4 regions of the Enterobacter sp. H2G27 genome follow, and region 3 is predicted to be linked to each of the others. Evidence: predicted binding sites of a transcription regulator. Region 3 holds the regulator's gene; each other region holds the start of a gene.
What was found. The regulator sigma-54, encoded in region 3, starts transcription at its own class of promoters, with help from an activator protein. The targets are predictions, from matches to a motif close to GTTGGCACANNTTTCGCTNT.
Positions count from the first base shown of each region.

Region 1 (4,943 bases), 460 kb from region 3:
CCCAGGCCGGTTCCGCCTTCACGGCCGCTGACCATCGGGTAGAACAGGGTGTCCTGCAGATGCGATGGAATGCCGGGCCCGTTATCCTCAACGTCGATTCGGGCGGCCAGCCGGTAGCGCACGCCGTGTAACGTGAGCTGGAAGGCGGTGCGGGTGCGTAAAATAATCTCGCCGCCTTCAGGTCCCAGCGCCTGCAGAGCATTACGCACAATATTCAACAGGACCTGCTCAATCTGATCCGGGTCATGGGCCAGTTCCGGCAGGCTTGGGTCGTAATCACGTACCAGCGTGACGTTCTCCGGCAGCTCCATTGAGACGAGCTTCACCACCCGCTCAGCCACTTTATGGATGCTTTCAGTGACGTGCATTCCCGGCTGCTGCGGACCGAGAAGACGGTCTACCAGATTCCGCAGACGGTCCGCCTGCTCAATGATGACGTTGGTATATTCCGCCAGCGCAGGGTCAGGCAGCGCCTTGGTCAGAAGCTGCGCCGCGCCGCGTAACCCACCCAGCGGGTTTTTAATTTCATGCGCCAGACCGCGCACGAGGTCACGGGCTGCAATCTGCTGCGCATGCTGAAGCTGCTCCTGGCTCAGTCGACGCTGATTATCCATCGGCGCCATTTCCAGCAGGATCAGGCCTTCGGGAAGACGTTGCGCGGTTAGCGACAGAATGTGCGAGCGCCCGTCGATCACCAGCGTCACTTCGTTATCGGTGAAACCCTGGCCTGCCTGTAAGCTTTCCTGCATCAGGCCAATATTCAGCGAAAAATAGCTCAGGAGTTCCGGAAGCGGGGTACCGAATAGTTTACGTGCGCTTTGGGCAAGCAGCTGCTGTGCCGCCGGGTTGGCGTAATGAACGGCCAGCTCGTCATCGACCAGCAAAATGCTGTTAATCAAAGAATTGAGGATCTGCCCAGCATCGGGCAGCGTGCCAGTTGCCATTCAGCAGTCTCCTGGAGTCGTTTGCACTAATTTAGTGCAGTATAGCGTTTTCGGCGTAAAAAGCGCGTGAGATCAGATTGTTGGTGGAGAAAAAAGCCCATCCGGAGATGGGCTAAAAGTTTCCACGGCAACTACTCCCGGCGCTTGTCACGCCGGGTAAAACAACTTAATTAAACGCTGTAGTACAGTTCGAACTCAACCGGATGCGGAGTCATGCGCACGCGGTCGTTCTCTTCAGTGCGCAGGGCGATGTAAGCATCGATAGCGTCGTCAGTGAATACGCCACCTGCAGTCAGGAACTCGCGGTCTGCGTCCAGCGCCTGCAGGGCTTCTTCCAGAGAGCCAGCAACCTGTGGGATCTCTTTCGCTTCTTCTGGCGGCAGGTCGTACAGGTTTTTGTCCATCGCTTCGCCCGGGTGGATCTTGTTCTTGATACCGTCCAGACCTGCCATCAGCAGTGCTGCGAAGCACAGGTATGGGTTAGCCGCTGGATCCGGGAAGCGTACTTCGATACGACGCGCTTTAGGAGACGCCACCACCGGGATACGGATAGAAGCAGAACGGTTACGTGCAGAGTAGGCCAGCATCACTGGCGCTTCGTAGCCCGGGACCAGACGCTTGTAGGAGTTGGTGGTTGGGTTCGCCAGGGCGTTGATCGCTTTAGCGTGTTTGATAACACCACCGATGTAATACAGCGCCTGCTCGGACAGGCCAGCATATTTGTCGCCAGAGAACAGGTTGGTACCGTTCTTGGACAGAGACATGTGGCAGTGCATACCGGAACCGTTGTCGCCAAACATTGGTTTTGGCATGAAGGTCGCGGTTTTACCGAAACGGTGCGCAACGTTGTGCACAACGTATTTGTAGATCTGAATTTCGTCCGCTTTTTTGGTCATGGTGTTGAAGCGGGTTGCCACTTCGTTCTGACCCGCAGTCGCCACTTCGTGGTGGTGAGCTTCAACAACCAGGCCCATCTCTTCCATCACCAGACACATGGTGGAACGAATGTCCTGTGCAGAATCGACCGGAGGAACCGGGAAGTAACCACCTTTAACGCCAGGACGGTGACCTTTGTTACCACCTTCATATTTGGTGGAGGAGTTCCATGCACCTTCGATGTCGTCGATAGCAACGTGGGAGCCAGAAATAGAAGCACCGAAACGGATGTCATCGAACAGGAAGAATTCTGGCTCTGGCCCGAACAGAACGGTGTCTGCGATGCCGGTAGAACGCAGGTACTCTTCAGCGCGTTTCGCGATAGAACGTGGGTCGCGGTCGTAGCCCTGCAGCGTGCCTGGCTCGAGGATGTCGCAACGGATGATCAGGGTTGGTTCTTCGAAGAACGGATCAATGACCGCAGTGGTTGCATCTGGCATCAGAACCATGTCGGATTCGTTAATGCCTTTCCAGCCACCAATGGAGGAGCCGTCAAACATTTTGCCTTCTTCAAAGAATTCGGCGTTCACCTGATGAGCAGGGATTGTGACGTGCTGTTCTTTACCTTTGGTGTCGGTGAAGCGGAGATCAACAAACTTCACTTCATGTTCGTTCAGCATCGTCAAAACGTGTTCAGCGGACATACTTAACTCTCCAGATTGGTCATTGTCGTCGTGGTAACGAGGTCTTCAGTTTCTGTTTGTACTGGCTGTTGCCATGTAATTTTTATAAAGCGAAATCTGTGCCAACTTTTAAATCACCCCAAAAAGGCGTTATCATGCGCACCATAGTGCAAAAGGGCTGCACCACGATGGATTTGTTGCACCAGTATAGTGCTTCAATGTGAACATTGAGCACCATATTGGTGCAATTTACGTTAAAGTGCCCTTTTTCGCTCCGTGAAAGCGATCACAAAGCATCTCTGCAATACTTGTTTGCGGAGGATGTTTGTGATCCTGTTTTGTAGTGCGATTAATCCGTGTACAATAACGCGCTATTTCTAATGCCTGAGGCAAAGTTGTGATCGAAAATTTGCGTAACATCGCCATCATCGCGCACGTTGACCATGGTAAAACTACCCTGGTTGATAAGCTGCTGCAGCAATCCGGTACGTTTGATGCGCGTGCCGAAACTCAAGAGCGTGTGATGGACTCCAACGATTTGGAGAAAGAGCGTGGGATTACCATCCTCGCGAAAAACACCGCGATTAAATGGAATGACTACCGTATCAACATCGTTGATACCCCAGGGCACGCCGACTTCGGTGGTGAAGTTGAGCGCGTGATGTCCATGGTGGATTCCGTGCTGCTGGTGGTTGACGCATTTGACGGCCCAATGCCGCAAACGCGCTTCGTGACCAAAAAAGCATTTGCCCATGGCCTGAAACCAATTGTTGTTATCAACAAGGTTGACCGTCCTGGCGCACGTCCTGACTGGGTTGTTGATCAGGTATTCGACCTGTTCGTTAACCTCGACGCGACCGACGAACAGCTGGACTTCCCTATCATTTACGCTTCGGCGCTGAATGGTATCGCGGGTCTGGACCACGAAGATATGGCGGAAGACATGACCCCGCTGTATCAGGCGATTGTTGATCACGTACCGGCACCGGATGTTGATCTGGATGGTCCACTGCAGATGCAGATCTCCCAGCTGGACTACAACAACTACGTTGGCGTCATCGGTATCGGTCGTATCAAACGCGGTAAAGTGAAGCCAAACCAGCAGGTTACTATCATCGATAGCGAAGGCAAAACCCGTAACGGTAAAGTTGGCAAAGTGCTGACTCACCTGGGTCTGGAGCGTATCGACAGCGATCTGGCTGAAGCGGGCGACATCATCGCTATCACCGGTCTGGGCGAGCTGAACATCTCTGACACCATCTGCGATCCGCAGAACGTGGAAGCGCTGCCAGCCCTGTCTGTTGATGAACCAACCGTTACCATGTTCTTCAACGTCAACACCTCTCCGTTCTGTGGAAAAGAAGGTAAGTTCGTTACCTCTCGTCAGATCCTTGACCGCCTGAACAAAGAGCTGGTGCACAACGTTGCGCTGCGTGTTGAAGAAACCGAAGACGCTGATGCATTCCGCGTTTCTGGTCGTGGTGAGCTGCACCTGTCTGTTCTGATCGAAAACATGCGTCGTGAAGGTTTCGAAATGGCGGTTTCCCGTCCGAAAGTAATCTTCCGCGAAATCGACGGCCGTAAACAAGAGCCATTCGAAAACGTAACGCTGGACGTTGAAGAGCAGCATCAGGGTTCTGTGATGCAGGCTCTGGGTGAGCGTAAAGGCGACCTGAAAAACATGAATCCAGATGGCAAAGGCCGCGTACGTCTCGACTACGTGATCCCAAGCCGTGGCCTGATCGGCTTCCGTTCTGAGTTCATGACCATGACCTCCGGTACCGGCCTGCTGTACTCCACCTTCAGCCACTACGACGACATTCGTCCGGGCGAAGTGGGCCAGCGTAACAACGGCGTACTGATCTCCAACGGTCAGGGTAAAGCTGTTGCGTTTGCGCTGTTCGGTCTGCAGGATCGCGGTAAGCTGTTCCTGGGGCACGGTGCTGAAGTTTATGAAGGCCAGATCATCGGTATTCACAGTCGTTCTAACGACCTGACCGTAAACTGCCTGACCGGTAAGAAACTGACCAACATGCGTGCGTCCGGTACTGACGAAGCAACGGTTCTGGTTCCACCGATCAAGATGACCCTGGAGCAGGCTCTGGAATTCATCGATGACGACGAACTGGTAGAAGTGACTCCGCTGTCTATCCGTATCCGTAAACGTCACCTGACCGAGAACGATCGTAAACGTGCTATGCGCGGTGCGAAAGAAGAATAATTCGGTTATGCCGTAGGCCGGGTATGCGCATGCGCCACCCGGCAACGAAAAAGCCGCTGAGCGATCAGCGGCTTTTTTTATTAGAACGAATACCGTAGCCCTAAACGGATCCGGTACTGCTCCCGGTTGTAATCATTCCATCTGTCCAGCCACTGCAGTTCGAGGTACGGCAGCCAGTTTCTGTCGATCTTATAGCTAAACTTATTGGTAATTTCCCAG
Region 1 is NZ_JBSVSI010000001.1:4,237,015-4,241,957, reverse strand. Features, by position in the region: gene glnL (nitrogen regulation protein NR(II)) at 1-944, opposite strand, end outside; gene glnA (glutamate--ammonia ligase) at 1,115-2,524, opposite strand; gene typA (ribosome-dependent GTPase TypA) at 2,901-4,724, shown strand; gene ompL (porin OmpL) at 4,805-4,943, opposite strand, start outside.
Region 1: the regulator sigma-54 is predicted to act here: its motif matches at 2,611-2,630, upstream of glnA (glutamate--ammonia ligase).

Region 2 (4,943 bases), 450 kb from region 3:
GTTGACACCGCCTCGCGTGGCGTCACGCAGGGCCTTCACGCCGGGAATACCGCGCAGCGTCTGAATCAGCGGGGTGAGTACCGCGCAGTCGCTGCGCAGTTCGCCGTCCAGCCCCAGGCCTTCGCGCAGGTTCAGGATGGTCGCCCCGTGGCAGCCCAGCGTGCCGGTCACGATCAGCACGTCGCCCACGCTGAGGCGCTGCGCGCCCCAGTGAATATCGGGGGGGATCGCGCCCATTCCGGCGGTGTTGATAAACAGCTTGTCGGCCGCGCCGCGCTGCACCACTTTGGTGTCGCCAGTGACGATAGCTATCCCCGCCTCGCGCGCGGTCTGCGCCATGCTGTTGACCACGGCCGCGAGCGTCTCCATCGGTAAGCCCTCTTCGAGGATAAACCCGCAGGAGAGGTAGCGCGGAACGGCGCCGCTGACGGCCACGTCGTTTGCCGTGCCGCAGACGGCGAGCTTGCCGATATCGCCGCCCGGGAAGAACAGCGGGTCAATCACGTAGCTGTCGGTGGAGAAGGCCAGCCTGTCGCCCTGGGCGGTGAGGGTGGCGAGGTCAATGCGCGCCTGGTCTTCCTGTTCGGCGAGCCAGGGGTTGTTAAAGGCCTCCATAAACAGCCGGTTAATCAGCTGCTGCATCGCCTGTCCGCCGCTGCCGTGCGCCATTTCAACCGTATTCATGCTTCACTCTCCTGGTTGCGATACTGATACCACGCGGCACACGCCCCTTCGGAGGAGACCATCAGCGCGCCAAACGCCGTTTGCGGGTTACAGGTATTGCCAAATAACGGACACTGGTGCGGTTTGCATTTGCCGGTGAGCACCTCGCCACAGCGTGCCCGGGGATCGTCGCAAACCTGCTGCGGCTGCGGGCGGAAATGCGCTTCGGCGTCGAACGCGCGATAGGCTGGCGTCAGGCGCACGCCGGATTCAGCAATCAGCCCCAGGCCGCGCCATTCGCTGTCGCCCTCAACGCTAAACACGTCGGCTATCGCCTGCTGCGCCCGTTCATTTCCCGCATCCGGCACCACGCGGCGGTACTGATTTTCCACGGTACTCAGGGACGCTATTTTCTGCTCAACCAGCATGGTGACACCTTGCAGTAGATCAAGTGGTTCGAAACCAGCGACCACTAACGGACGATTGTACTGTTCAGCGATAAAACCGTAGGCGTCTGTGCCAATCACCATGCTGACGTGGCCCGGTGCCAGAAAGGCGTCAATGCCGTTGCCTGGCTCTTCCAGCAGGCTGCGCAGGGTGGGGATGAGCGTAATGTGCTGGCAGAAGAAGAAAAAGTTATCGACGCCGCGCGCTTTCGCCTGCTGCAGCGTGATGGCGGTGGCGGGCATGGTGGTTTCAAACCCCAGGCCAAAAAACACCACCTTGCGCGCGGGGTTATCCGCTGCCAGCGTCAGGGCATCCATCGGCGAATAGACGATCCGGATGTCTGCGCCGCGCGCTTTCGCCTGCAGCAGCGAACCATTTTTCCCCGGCACGCGCATCGCGTCGCCAAAGGTGCAGAAAATGACGTCGGGCTGGCTGGCAATTTCAATACAGCTGTCGATGCGCCCCATCGGCAGCACGCAGACCGGGCAGCCGGGGCCGTGGATAAACTCAATGTTCTCCGGCAGCAGCTGGTCGAGGCCAAATTTGAAGATCGCGTGCGTGTGCCCGCCGCACACCTCCATGATCCGCAGCGGCCTTTCTTTCGTGTAGTCCAGCCGCGCTGCTCGCGTTTTCAGGAGGCCGATAAGCTGCAGCACCTGCTCCGGCGCGCGGTATTCATCAACGTAACGCATGATTACCGCTCCTCGCCGTACAGCAGCGCGCCCACGTCAGGCTCCACGTCGAACATATTTTGCAGGGCGTCGAGCGTGTCGCGGGCTTCCGCTTCGTTAATCACGCTCATGGCAAACCCCACGTGGACCAGCACCCACTGTCCGAGACGCGAAGCGCCGCTTTCATCGGTGCTGCCCACCAGCGTCAGGTCGACGTCGCGCAGGATGCCGCAAACCTCGACTTTGGCCTGATTACCGTCGATGGCGTGAATTTGTCCCGGTACGCCTATGCACATCGTTCGCTCTCCAGCCAGTGTAGCCAGCCGTCCATGCCGTCGCCGCGCGTGGCGGAGACCAGCAGGATCTCAATCTCCGGGTTCACCTCGCGGGCATACGCCAGGCACTTATCCACGTCGAAATTCAGGTACGGCAGCAGGTCGACTTTGTTCAGCAGCATGATGGACGCGGCGGCAAACATGTGCGGGTACTTCAGCGGCTTGTCTTCGCCTTCGGTCACTGAAAGCACCGCCACCTTGTGTCGTTCGCCGAGGTCGAAGCTCGCCGGGCAGACGAGGTTGCCAACGTTTTCAATAAACAGGATGCCGTTATCTGCCAGCGGCAGGCGCGGGGCGGCGTCGGCAATCATCTGCGCATCCAGGTGGCAGCCTTTGCCGGTGTTGACCTGAATCGCCGGGGTGCCGGTTTCGCGAATGCGCGCCGCGTCGTTAACGGTTTGCTGGTCGCCTTCGATCACCGCACAGGAGACGCGCCCGTTCAGGCGCTTGAGCGTTTCGGTCAGCAGCGTGGTTTTACCGGAACCAGGGCTGGAGACCAGGTTCAGCACCAGCTGTTTGCGGGTGGCAAAGCGGGCGCGGTTGCGGGCGGCGAGCTGGTTATTTTTGTCCAGCACGTTGATTTCCACCTCCAGCATCTGGCGCTGGCTCATGCCCGGCGCGTGGGTGCCTGCTTCGCCGTGGCCGTAATGCAGGTCGCCCGCATCGGAGCGTTGCGGCGCAAAGGTAATGCCGGTCAGGGCTGCCGCAGGGCGTGGGGCGGGTGAAAAGGGCGCGGAGCGAAACGCGGAGTGGGGGCGGTGTTCATCCCCTTCTATATACAGGTTGCCTTCGGCGCAACCGCAGGTACTACACATACTTTACTCCTTCTCGATTTCGAGGCGTTGGATCTGCATGCCGTCATCCGCCACGATGCGCAGACCGCCGCTCTGACACTGCGGGCAGCGCTGTACCTTCGATGACAGCAGGGTGACGTACTGCTGACACTGCTCGCACCAGCACTCCGCCTGCTGTTCTTCAATATGCAGTTCGCAGCCTTCCGCCAGCGTGCCGCGGCAGACCAGCTCAAAACAGAAGGTCAGGGCGCTGGTCTCGACGCAGGAAAACGCTCCGACCTTCAGCCAGACGCCGGTGACGCGCTTCGCGTGGTTTTGCACTGCCTGCTGTTCGATAAGTTCCAGAGCCCGCTGGCAGAGGGTGATTTCGTGCATGACGCCTCCTCAATGAATTGCCCCGGTAATGCAATAACAGTGCCAGCTTGATTTTTGTTAAGGCGTGACGATGTCAACGCTGTCGAAATGACACGTCGACACCGCGGTGTTGACAGCGGTTTTTCAGTTTAATCCCTTTAAAATCAGCAAAATAAAAACTGGCATGGAATCTGCTTAACAGCCGCTATCTCCATTAAACGGATACCTTCTATGACTATTTGGGAAATCAGCGAAAAAGCAGATTACATCGCGCAGCGTCATCAACAGTTACAGGACCAGTGGCACCTTTACTGCAACTCGCTGGTTCAGGGCATTACCTTGTCGAAAGCGCGTCTTCACCACGCGATGAGCTGCGCGGCGCAGGGGGATATGCGCTTTGTCCTCTTCGGCCATTTCACCATCAACGTGACCCTGGCGGATAACTTCAACAGCCACACCATTGAGTACTACCTCGAGACAAAAGACGGCGAAAAACAGTGTATTGCGAAGGCGCAGCTGATGGCCGACGGCATGGTGGACGGCCACGTCAGCAACCGCGATCGCCAGCAGGTGCTGGAGCATTATCTGGAAAAAATCGCGCCGGTTTATAACGGCCTGTACGCCGCCGTTGAGCACGATCTTCCGGTCAACCTGAAGCAGCTGATGGGTGGAAATGCCTCAGCGAACGTGGCCTGACCCATGCGTGTCGAGAAGTGTCGACAAGACAGTTTTTCGACAAAAATGACTATCACCAGAGGATAACCCGGTGAACCGTTTTGTAATTGCTGACTCGACGGTCTGTATTGGCTGTCGAACCTGTGAGGCGGCGTGTTCGGAAACGCATCGCCTGCATGGGCTGCAGTCCATGCCGCGCCTGCACGTCATGCGTAATGAAAAAGAGTCTGCCCCGCAGCTCTGCCATCACTGTGAGGATGCCCCGTGCGCGGGTGTCTGTCCTGTAAATGCCATCACCCGCGTGGATGGCGCAGTCCAGCTGAACGAAAGCCTGTGCGTAAGCTGCAAGCTGTGCGGCATTGCCTGCCCGTTCGGCGCGATTGAATTTTCCGGCAGCCGACCGCTGCATATCCCGGCGAATGCCAACTCGCCAAAAGCCCCGCCCGCGCCGCCGGCGCCTGCGCGCGTAAGCTCGCTTTTGGACTGGGTGCCCGGCATCCGTGCCGTTGCGGTGAAATGCGACCTGTGCAGCTTCGATGATCAGGGCCCGGCCTGCGTGCGGACCTGCCCGACGAAAGCGCTGATTCTGGTTAACATTCGCGACATCGCCCGTACCAGCAAGCGCAAACGCGAGCTGACCATCAACAGTGATTTTGGCGACCTTTCTCTGCTACAGGCGCTTAACGAGGGGGCGAAATGAATGCGGTGATGATGATTACCGGCGCGGTAGCCTGTTTTGCGGCCGCCGCCGTTCTGGCGCCGATCTTCTCATTCCATAAAACCCTGAGCGGCGCGATCGCCGGGCTCGGCGGGGCGGTCGCTAGCCTGATGACGCTGGCGGCAGGCGGCGTTGTTCTGCTCGGCGGCCAGTCGGCAGAGACCGTGATGCCGCTGATTCACCACACGGTTGAGATCACTCCCCTGAACGCCATCTGGCTGGTGACGTTTGGCCTGTGCGGGCTGTTTATCAGCCTGTTCAATATCGACTGGCACCGCCACCCGCA
Region 2 is NZ_JBSVSI010000001.1:3,325,659-3,330,601, reverse strand. Features, by position in the region: gene hypE (hydrogenase expression/formation protein HypE) at 1-684, opposite strand, end outside; gene hypD (hydrogenase formation protein HypD) at 681-1,802, opposite strand; gene ACW9E7_RS15725 (HypC/HybG/HupF family hydrogenase formation chaperone) at 1,805-2,077, opposite strand; gene hypB (hydrogenase nickel incorporation protein HypB) at 2,068-2,931, opposite strand; gene hypA (hydrogenase maturation nickel metallochaperone HypA) at 2,935-3,285, opposite strand; gene hycA (formate hydrogenlyase regulator HycA) at 3,496-3,960, shown strand; gene ACW9E7_RS15705 (4Fe-4S dicluster domain-containing protein) at 4,031-4,639, shown strand; gene hycC (formate hydrogenlyase subunit 3) at 4,636-4,943, shown strand, end outside.
Region 2: the regulator sigma-54 is predicted to act here: its motif matches at 3,313-3,332, upstream of hypA (hydrogenase maturation nickel metallochaperone HypA).

Region 3 (4,943 bases):
GCTTTCGCTAGTCGCACTGGTATTGATTGGCGTGAACCTTGCCGATCGCGACGATACGCAAACAGAAGTGGTTAACAATAGCGATCCAACCTATAAAAGCGATCACAGCGAAACCGTGGTCTACAGCCCGGAAGGCGCGCTGAACTATCGCCTGATTGCCCAGCATGTTGAATATTTTTCAGATGACGGTATTTCGTGGTTTACCCAACCGGTGATGACCACATTCGATAAAGACAAAGTGCCGACGTGGTCAATTAAGTCAGATCGGGCCAAACTGACAAATGACCGTATGCTTTATCTGTACGGCCACGTTGAAGTCAACGCCCTGACCGCTGACTCGCAACTGCGAAAAATTACGACGGATAATGCCCAGATCAACCTGGTTACTCAGGACGTGACGTCGCAGGATCTGGTCACACTGTATGGCACAACATTTAATTCCAGCGGTTTGAGAATGCGCGGGAACTTACGCAGCAAGAACGCCGAGCTGATTGAAAAGGTTAGAACCTCCTATGAAATTCAAAACAAACAAACTCAGCCTTAAAGTAATTATCGCCAGCGCGATGCTGGCGACCAGTCTCCCCGCGCTTGCTGTAACGGGCGATACCGACCAGCCGATTCATATCGAGTCCGACACCCAGTCTCTCGATATGCAGGGTAACGTCGTCACCTTCACGGGTAACGTCGTCATGACCCAGGGCACCATCAAAATTAACGCTGACAAAGTGGTCGTTACCCGTCCGGGTGGCGAGCAGGGCAAAGAGATCATTGATGGTTATGGCAACCCGGCAACCTTTTACCAGATGCAGGACAATGGCAAGCCGGTAAAAGGCCGCGCCTCGCATATGCACTACGAGCTGGCGAAGGACCTGGTAATCCTGACCGGAAACGCGTATCTGGAACAGCTGGACAGCAACATTACCGGCGACCAAATCACCTATCTGGTGAAAGAGCAAAAAATGCAGGCCTCCAGCGAGAAAGGTAAACGCGTCACGACCGTACTGGTTCCGTCGCAGCTGCAGGACAAAGGCAAGGGCCAGGCCCCGGCACAGAAGAAGAGTAACTAATCCGTTATGGCAACATTAACTGCAAAAAACCTCGCGAAGGCCTATAAGGGCCGCCGTGTCGTAGAAGATGTCAGTTTGACCGTCAACTCTGGCGAAATCGTGGGGCTGCTTGGCCCTAACGGTGCGGGTAAAACGACAACCTTCTACATGGTCGTTGGCATTGTGCCGCGCGATGCCGGCAACATAATCATTGACGATGAAGACATCAGTCTTCTGCCGCTTCACGCGCGCGCGCGTCGCGGGATCGGCTATCTGCCGCAGGAAGCCTCCATTTTCCGTCGTCTTAGCGTTTACGACAACCTGATGGCGGTCCTGCAAATTCGTAACGATCTGACCAGCGAACAGCGTCAGGATCGTGCCAACGAGCTGATGGAAGAGTTCCACATTGAGCATCTGCGCGACAGCCTCGGTCAGGCACTCTCCGGGGGCGAACGCCGTCGCGTTGAGATCGCGCGTGCGCTGGCCGCAAACCCTAAATTTATCCTTCTGGATGAACCGTTTGCGGGTGTTGACCCGATCTCGGTTATCGACATTAAACGTATCATTGAACACCTGCGCGACAGCGGGCTTGGCGTACTGATCACCGACCACAACGTCCGTGAAACGCTGGCCGTATGTGAACGCGCGTATATTGTGAGCCAGGGCAATCTGATCGCCCACGGTACGCCACAGCAGATCCTCGAAGACGATCATGTTAAGCGCGTCTATCTTGGGGAAGACTTCAGACTCTGATAGGGTAGAGGTAACGTAACGCCGAACCGGAGAAAAATGCTCTGAACATGAAGCAAGGTTTGCAATTAAGGCTCAGCCAACAACTGGCAATGACGCCGCAGCTACAGCAGGCAATTCGCCTGTTGCAACTGTCCACGTTAGAACTTCAGCAGGAGCTCCAGCAGGCGCTGGACAGCAACCCCCTGCTGGAACAAACCGATCTTCATGACGAGGTAGATACCCAGCAGTCACAGGACACTGAAGCGCTTGATACCGCCGACGCACTCGAACAAAAAGAGATGCCCGACGAGCTTCCGCTGGATGCCAGCTGGGATGAAATCTACACCGCCGGAACGCCTTCCGGTACGCGTGCGGACTACCAGGATGATGAGCTACCGGTCTATCAGGGAGAAACCACTCAGTCGCTGCAGGATTACCTGATGTGGCAGGTGGAACTCACTCCCTTCTCCGATACCGACCGCGCAATTGCTACCTCAATTGTCGATGCCGTTGACGACACCGGCTATTTGACCGTCACGCTTGACGATATTCTGGAAAGCATGGGCGACGAAGAGATAGAGCTTGAGGAAGTTGAAGCCGTTCTGAAGCGCATCCAGCGTTTCGATCCGGTAGGCGTAGCCGCAAAAGATCTGCGCGACTGCCTGCTGATCCAGCTTTCTCAGTTCAGCAAAGAGACGCCATGGCTCGACGAGGCGCGCGTGATCATCAGCGATCACCTGGATCTGCTGGCGAACCACGATTTCCGCACCCTGATGCGCGTCACGCGCCTGAAGGAAGAGGTGCTGAAAGAAGCGGTGAATCTGATCCAGTCACTCGATCCACGCCCGGGACAGTCAATCCAGACCAGCGAGCCTGAGTACGTTATTCCGGACGTGCTGGTCAGAAAACACAATGGCCGCTGGGTCGTTGAGCTGAATTCAGACAGCATCCCTCGCCTGCAAATCAACCAGCAGTATGCCTCCATGTGCACCAGCGTGCGTAACGACTCCGACAATCAATATATTCGTAGCAATCTTCAGGAAGCGCGATGGCTGATCAAAAGTCTTGAGAGCCGAAATGATACGCTGCTACGCGTCAGCCGCTGTATTGTCGAACAGCAGCAGGCTTTCTTTGAGCAGGGCGAAGAGTATATGAAACCGATGGTGCTTGCGGATATCGCCCAGGCCGTCGAGATGCATGAATCAACCATTTCCCGTGTCACCACGCAGAAGTATCTGCACAGTCCACGCGGTATTTTTGAGCTTAAGTATTTCTTCTCCAGCCATGTGAATACCGAGGGCGGCGGCGAAGCGTCGTCAACGGCCATTCGTGCCCTGGTGAAGAAGTTGATCGCCGCGGAGAACCCCGCGAAGCCGCTAAGCGACAGTAAGTTAACCACCATGCTGTCCGATCAGGGTATTATGGTGGCACGTCGTACTGTTGCGAAGTATCGAGAGTCTTTATCCATTCCGCCGTCCAACCAGCGTAAACAGCTGGTCTGACACAACCGATAAGGAAGACACTATGCAGCTCAACATCACTGGACAAAACGTCGAAATTACTGAGGCTTTGCGCGAATTCGTGAACGCGAAGTTTGCAAAACTCGAGCAGTATTTCGAAAGGATCAATCAGGTCTATATTGTGTTGAAAGTGGAGAAAGTGACTCATATCTCGGATGCCACCCTGCATGTTAACGGGGGTGAACTGCATGCCAGTGCGGAAGGGCAAGACATGTACGCTGCTATCGACGGCTTGATTGATAAGCTTGCGCGACAGCTCAATAAACATAAAGATAAACTGAAACAACACTAATTGTCCGGGCAGTTAACGGGTGCAGGACGGCCTGTTGTGAAACACAACAGGCCATTTGTACAGTTAGCGCTTAGGTGAAATTATGATGAACAACGATTCCGCTCTTCAACTGAGCAATGTCCTTAACCAGGAATGTACCCGCAGTGCGGTTCACTGCCAGAGCAAAAAACGTGCGCTGGAGATCATCAGTGAACTGGCTGCTAAACAGCTGGGCCTGCCGCCGCAGGTGGTGTTCGAAGCGATTCTGACCCGTGAAAAAATGGGTAGTACCGGTATCGGCAACGGCATCGCGATCCCGCACGGCAAACTGGAAGAGGATACCCTGCGTGCCGTTGGTGTGTTTGTGCAGCTTGAAACACCCATCGCCTTCGATGCCATTGATAACCAGCCCGTCGATCTCCTTTTCGCGCTGCTGGTGCCTGCCGATCAGACGAAAACCCACCTGCATACGCTGTCGCTGGTCGCAAAACGTCTGGCCGATAAAACCATTTGCCGTCGACTACGCTCGGCCCAAAGTGATGAAGAGCTCTACCAAATTATCACTGAAGCAGAAGGCAATCAGGATGATGCATAACCAGGAGATGGCCTTCACATCTGTTGTCCTGAGGAGAAACGGAACATGGTGCTGATGATTGTCAGTGGCCGTTCAGGGTCGGGGAAATCCGTTGCTCTGCGCGCGCTGGAAGACATGGGTTTTTACTGCGTCGATAACCTGCCGGTCGTGTTGTTGCCCGATCTGGCCCGCACGCTGGCGGAGAGACAAACCTCTGCAGCCGTCAGTATCGACGTCCGTAACATGCCTGAATCGCCAGAGATCTTCGAACAGGCAATGAGCAACCTGCCTGACACGTTCTCGCCTCAGCTGCTGTTCCTTGATGCAGACCGCAATACGCTAATCCGTCGCTACAGCGATACCCGTCGCTTGCACCCGCTTTCCAGTAAGAACCTCTCTCTGGAGAGTGCTATCGATGAAGAGAGCGACCTGCTGGAGCCGCTGCGTTCTCGTGCCGACCTGATTGTCGACACCTCTGAGATGTCCGTTCACGAGCTGGCAGAAATGCTGCGCACCCGGTTATTGGGTAAACGCGAGCGTGAACTGACGATGGTGTTCGAATCCTTTGGCTTCAAGCACGGTATCCCGATTGATGCGGATTATGTTTTCGACGTGCGCTTCCTGCCGAACCCGCACTGGGATCCGAAGCTGCGTCCCATGACCGGCCTGGACAAACCCGTCGCGGCCTTCCTCGACCGGCACACAGAAGTACACAATTTTATCTACCAGACGCGAAGCTACCTTGAGCTATGGTTACCTATGCTGGAGACAAACAATCGTAGCTACCTGACGGTAGCGAT
Region 3 is NZ_JBSVSI010000001.1:3,774,865-3,779,807, forward strand. Features, by position in the region: gene lptC (LPS export ABC transporter periplasmic protein LptC) at 1-544, shown strand, start outside; gene lptA (lipopolysaccharide ABC transporter substrate-binding protein LptA) at 513-1,067, shown strand; gene lptB (LPS export ABC transporter ATP-binding protein) at 1,074-1,799, shown strand; gene rpoN (RNA polymerase factor sigma-54) at 1,847-3,280, shown strand; gene hpf (ribosome hibernation promoting factor) at 3,303-3,590, shown strand; gene ptsN (PTS IIA-like nitrogen regulatory protein PtsN) at 3,673-4,164, shown strand; gene rapZ (RNase adapter RapZ) at 4,210-4,943, shown strand, end outside.

Region 4 (4,943 bases), 3.0 Mb from region 3:
TATCTGCCCCTGGGGCTGGTGGCGGGGTTAGGCGTGGCCTACGTTGGCCTTCAGCTGGCGGCGGCAGGGCTGCACTATGCTCAGTCGCTGCTGTTTAACCGTGCTGCCGTGGGCGTTGTTCAGCAACTGCGTACGGATGTGATGGACGCGGCGCTTCGCCAGCCGCTCAGCGAGTTTGATATCCAGCCGGTTGGGCAGGTAATTTCGCGCGTGACCAACGATACCGAGGTGATCCGCGATCTGTACGTCACCGTTGTGGCGACCGTATTGCGCAGCGCGGCGCTGATTGGCGCGATGCTGGTTGCGATGTTCAGCCTTGACTGGCGCATGGCGCTGGTGGCGATCACCATCTTCCCGGCGGTATTGATCGTCATGGTGATTTACCAGCGTTACAGCACGCCGATTGTGCGCCGTGTTCGCGCCTATCTGGCCGACATCAACGATGGCTTCAACGAAGTGATTAACGGTATGAGCGTCATCCAGCAGTTCCGCCAGCAGGCCCGCTTTGGCGAACGCATGGGAGAAGCCAGCCGTTCGCACTATATGGCGCGTATGCAGACGCTGCGGCTTGATGGTTTCCTGCTGCGTCCGCTGCTGAGCCTTTTCTCGGCGCTGGTGCTTTGCGGGCTGCTGATGCTCTTTGGGCTGAGCTCAAACGGTACGATTGAGGTGGGCGTGCTGTACGCCTTTATTAGCTATCTGGGACGCCTTAACGAGCCGCTGATCGAGCTCACTACCCAGCAATCGATGCTGCAGCAGGCGGTGGTCGCCGGTGAGCGCGTGTTTGAGCTGATGGACAGGCCGCGTCAGGCCTACGGCAATGACGAGCAACCTCTGCAAAGCGGGACTATCGCCTTTGATAACGTCTCGTTTGCCTATCGTGAAGACCGGCTGGTGCTGCAGGACATCACGCTTGACGTTCCGTCGCGCGGTTTCGTGGCGCTGGTGGGGCATACCGGCAGCGGTAAGAGCACGCTTGCCAGCCTGTTGATGGGCTATTACCCGGTCACGCGCGGCGAAATCCGCCTCGACGGGCGCCCGCTCGCGTCTCTCAGCCACACCGTGTTGCGTAAAGGCGTCGCGATGGTGCAACAGGATCCGGTCGTGCTGGCCGATACCTTCTACGCCAACGTGACTCTGGGGCGAGACTACACTCAGGAACAGGTCTGGGACGTGCTGGAAAAAGTGCAGCTGGCAGAGCTGGCGCGCGGGTTTAGCGATGGGATAAATACCAGACTGGGCGAGCAGGGGAATAATCTCTCTGTCGGGCAAAAGCAGCTCCTGGCGCTGGCGCGGGTGCTGATTGAAACGCCGCAGATCCTGATTCTGGATGAAGCCACTGCCAGTATTGACTCCGGCACCGAGCAGGCCATCCAGCAGGCACTCTCCGCCGTACGCGACCATACGACGCTGGTGGTGATTGCCCACCGTCTTTCCACCATCGTCGATGCCGATACCATTCTGGTGCTACATCGCGGACAGGCCGTTGAGAGTGGTACCCACCGTGAACTGCTGGAAGCAAAAGGGCGCTACTGGCAGATGTACCAGCTGCAGCTGGCGGGCGAAGAGCTGGCGGCCAGCGTGCGCGATGAAGAGTCGCTTAGCGCCTGATGCACCAAAAAGAGGCGGCGCGCTAACAGTCATTCCTGTTGGTGCAAAACTGAAACGCACCATGCACCGGCATGGTGCGTTTTTTTTCATCAGTTCGATTATCAAGGCCGTGTAATGCTCTGTGCGCCGCCGTTCCTCCTCGTTTTCATTTCTGGCACATCCCTTGCAATACCTTCAGCGTAAGCTACGGCCATTACCGAATTCTGACTGGAGGGGATCTATGAAGCTGGTTACGGTTGTAATCAAACCATTCAAACTCGAAGACGTGCGTGAAGCGTTGTCTTCAATGGGTATTCAGGGACTGACTGTCACCGAAGTGAAAGGCTTTGGTCGTCAGAAGGGTCATGCCGAGCTTTATCGCGGGGCGGAATACAGCGTTAACTTTCTGCCAAAAGTAAAAATTGATGTCGCGATTGCTGACGATCAGCTTGATGAAGTCATTGATGTCATTAGCAAAGCGGCCTATACCGGCAAAATTGGCGACGGCAAAATTTTCGTTGCCGAACTGCAGCGCGTCATTCGCATCCGTACCGGCGAATCTGACGAAGCGGCATTGTAAATAACGCCTGGCACACAGTGATAGGGATCGAGAAAATGAAGATAGCAACACTTAAAACGGGTCTGGGTTCGCTGGCGCTGCTGCCGGGCCTGGCGCTGGCTGCTGCCCCTGCGGTGGCTGATAAAGCCGATAACGCCTTTATGATGATCAGCACCGCGCTGGTGCTTTTCATGTCCATTCCGGGCATTGCGCTGTTCTACGGCGGCCTGATCCGTGGCAAAAACGTTCTCTCCATGCTGACGCAGGTTGCCGTGACGTTTGCGCTGGTCTGCGTGCTGTGGGTGGTTTACGGTTACTCGCTGGCGTTCGGTACGGGCAACGCGTTCTTTGGTAACTTCGACTGGGTGATGCTGAAAAATATTGAGCTGACCGCGCTGATGGGCAGCTTCTATCAGTATATTCACGTGGCGTTCCAGGGCTCCTTCGCCTGTATTACCGTTGGGCTTATTGTGGGCGCGCTGGCGGAGCGTATTCGTTTCTCTGCCGTTCTGATCTTCGTGGTGGTCTGGCTGACGCTCTCCTATGTGCCGATTGCGCACATGGTCTGGGGTGGCGGTCTGCTGGCAACGCACGGTGCGCTGGACTTCGCGGGCGGTACCGTTGTACACATCAACGCCGCGGTAGCGGGTCTGGTGGGGGCCTACCTGATTGGCAAACGCGTGGGCTTCGGTAAAGAAGCGTTTAAACCGCACAACCTGCCGATGGTGTTTACCGGTACAGCTATCCTCTACTTTGGCTGGTTTGGCTTCAACGCCGGCTCTGCGAGTGCGGCCAACGAAATCGCCGCGCTGGCCTTCGTGAACACCGTTGTTGCCACGGCGGGTGCGATTCTCTCCTGGGTGTTTGGCGAGTGGGCGGTGCGCGGTAAACCTTCTCTGCTGGGTGCCTGTTCGGGTGCGATTGCCGGTCTGGTTGGTATCACCCCTGCTTGTGGTTATGTCGGTGTCGGCGGTGCGCTGCTGGTCGGCCTGGTGTCGGGTCTGGCGGGTCTGTGGGGTGTCACCGCACTGAAACGTGTGCTGCGCGTCGACGACCCATGCGATGTATTCGGCGTGCACGGCGTGTGCGGCATAGTCGGTTGTATCATGACCGGTATCTTCGCGGCGAAATCGCTCGGTGGCGTGGGTTACGCGGAAGGTGTCACCATGGTTCATCAGGTGCTGGTGCAGCTGGAAAGTATTGCTATCACCGTTGTCTGGTCTGCCGTTGTGGCCTTCATTGGCTATAAGCTGGCGGATATGACGGTGGGTCTGCGCGTACCGGAAGAGCAGGAGCGCGAAGGTCTGGACGTCAACAGCCACGGCGAGAATGCGTATAACGCCTGATAAACTGCAAAACGGCAACTTCGGTTGCCGTTTTTAATGTGTATTCCCTCTCCCGGTGGGAGAGGGTGAGGGCATCAATCACCCGCGATTACGCATCACCCCTTCCTGCACCGTCGAAGCGACCAGCACGCCGTCCTGAGTATAAAATTCTCCACGCACAAATCCGCGCGCGCTCGACGCTGACGTGCTCTCCACGCTGTAAAGCAGCCACTCATTCATGTTGAACGGACGGTGGAACCACATGGAGTGATCGATCGTCGCGACCTGCATCCCTTTTTCCAGGAAACCAACGCCGTGCGGCTGCAGCGCCACCGGCAGGAAGTTGAAGTCAGACGCATAGCCCAGCAGATACTGATGGACGCGGAAATCTTCCGGCACGGTCCCGTTGGCACGGATCCAAACCTGGCGTTTCGGCTCTGCGGTATGGCCTTTCATCGGGTTGTGGAACTCAACCGGGCGGATCTCCAGCGGCTTATCGCAGAGAAACTTCTCTTTGACCTGCGGGGGAAGCAGATGCGCCAGCGCGCGAGCAATATCCGTCTCTGATTTTAAAGAGTCAGGTGACGGAGCCGGGGGCATCACTTTCTGATGCTCGTAGCCCGGCTCCGGCGCCTGGAAAGAGGCCGTCATGTAAAAGATCGGCTTGCCGCTCTGAATGGCCGCTACGCGGCGCGCGCTGAAGCTGTTGCCGTCTCGCAGAACTTCAACGTCATACACAATCGGTTTTGCGCTATCGCCAGGGCGTAAGAAGTAGCTGTGGAATGAATGCACCAGACGGTCTGCCGGGACAGTCTCCTTTGCTGCGTACAGTGCCTGTCCGACGACTTGCCCCCCGAATACCTGGCGTAAGCCGAGATCTTCGCTCTGTCCGCGAAAGAGTCCTTCCTCAATTTTTTCCAGATTTAGTAATGTCAGCAGATTGTTCAGTGCCTGACTCATAGTTGTCCTCAATAAACGCCGCAGCGAAAGATAGGCAGAGTATAACGCAGAAATGAAAGTGGTCCGATGGGTAGAATAATCTGAATATCGGCACGTTTTCAGGCATAAATCGGTGATCTGTGCCACACTTGAATACGTTATGTGATTGAAACGACATCGGATGGGATCGATCCCGCTGGTGCATTGATAAGGAGACTTCAATGAAACTCGTGCCCATGCTTAGTGGTGTAGCTATTGCGGTGGCGTTGTCCGCCTGTGCCGGTAAGAGCGCCCAGGTGCCGGTTCCAGCTGCAGATCCGAACGGGATTAACACCCTTTCACAGCAGTCCATTCAGCAGCCTAACGTTTCCGGTACAATCTGGATCAAGCAGAGAGTCGCTCTGCCACCGGACGCGGTACTAACGGTAACGCTGTCTGATGCTTCCCTGGCCGACGCGCCGTCTAAAGTCGTGGCCCAGCGTGCGGTCCGTACAGAAGGTAAGCAGGCGCCATTTAGCTTCGTGTTGCCG
Region 4 is NZ_JBSVSI010000001.1:782,033-786,975, forward strand. Features, by position in the region: gene ACW9E7_RS03635 (SmdB family multidrug efflux ABC transporter permease/ATP-binding protein) at 1-1,611, shown strand, start outside; gene glnK (P-II family nitrogen regulator) at 1,832-2,170, shown strand; gene amtB (ammonium transporter AmtB) at 2,206-3,495, shown strand; gene tesB (acyl-CoA thioesterase II) at 3,574-4,434, opposite strand; gene ACW9E7_RS03655 (YbaY family lipoprotein) at 4,635-4,943, shown strand, end outside.
Region 4: the regulator sigma-54 is predicted to act here: its motif matches at 1,762-1,781, upstream of glnK (P-II family nitrogen regulator).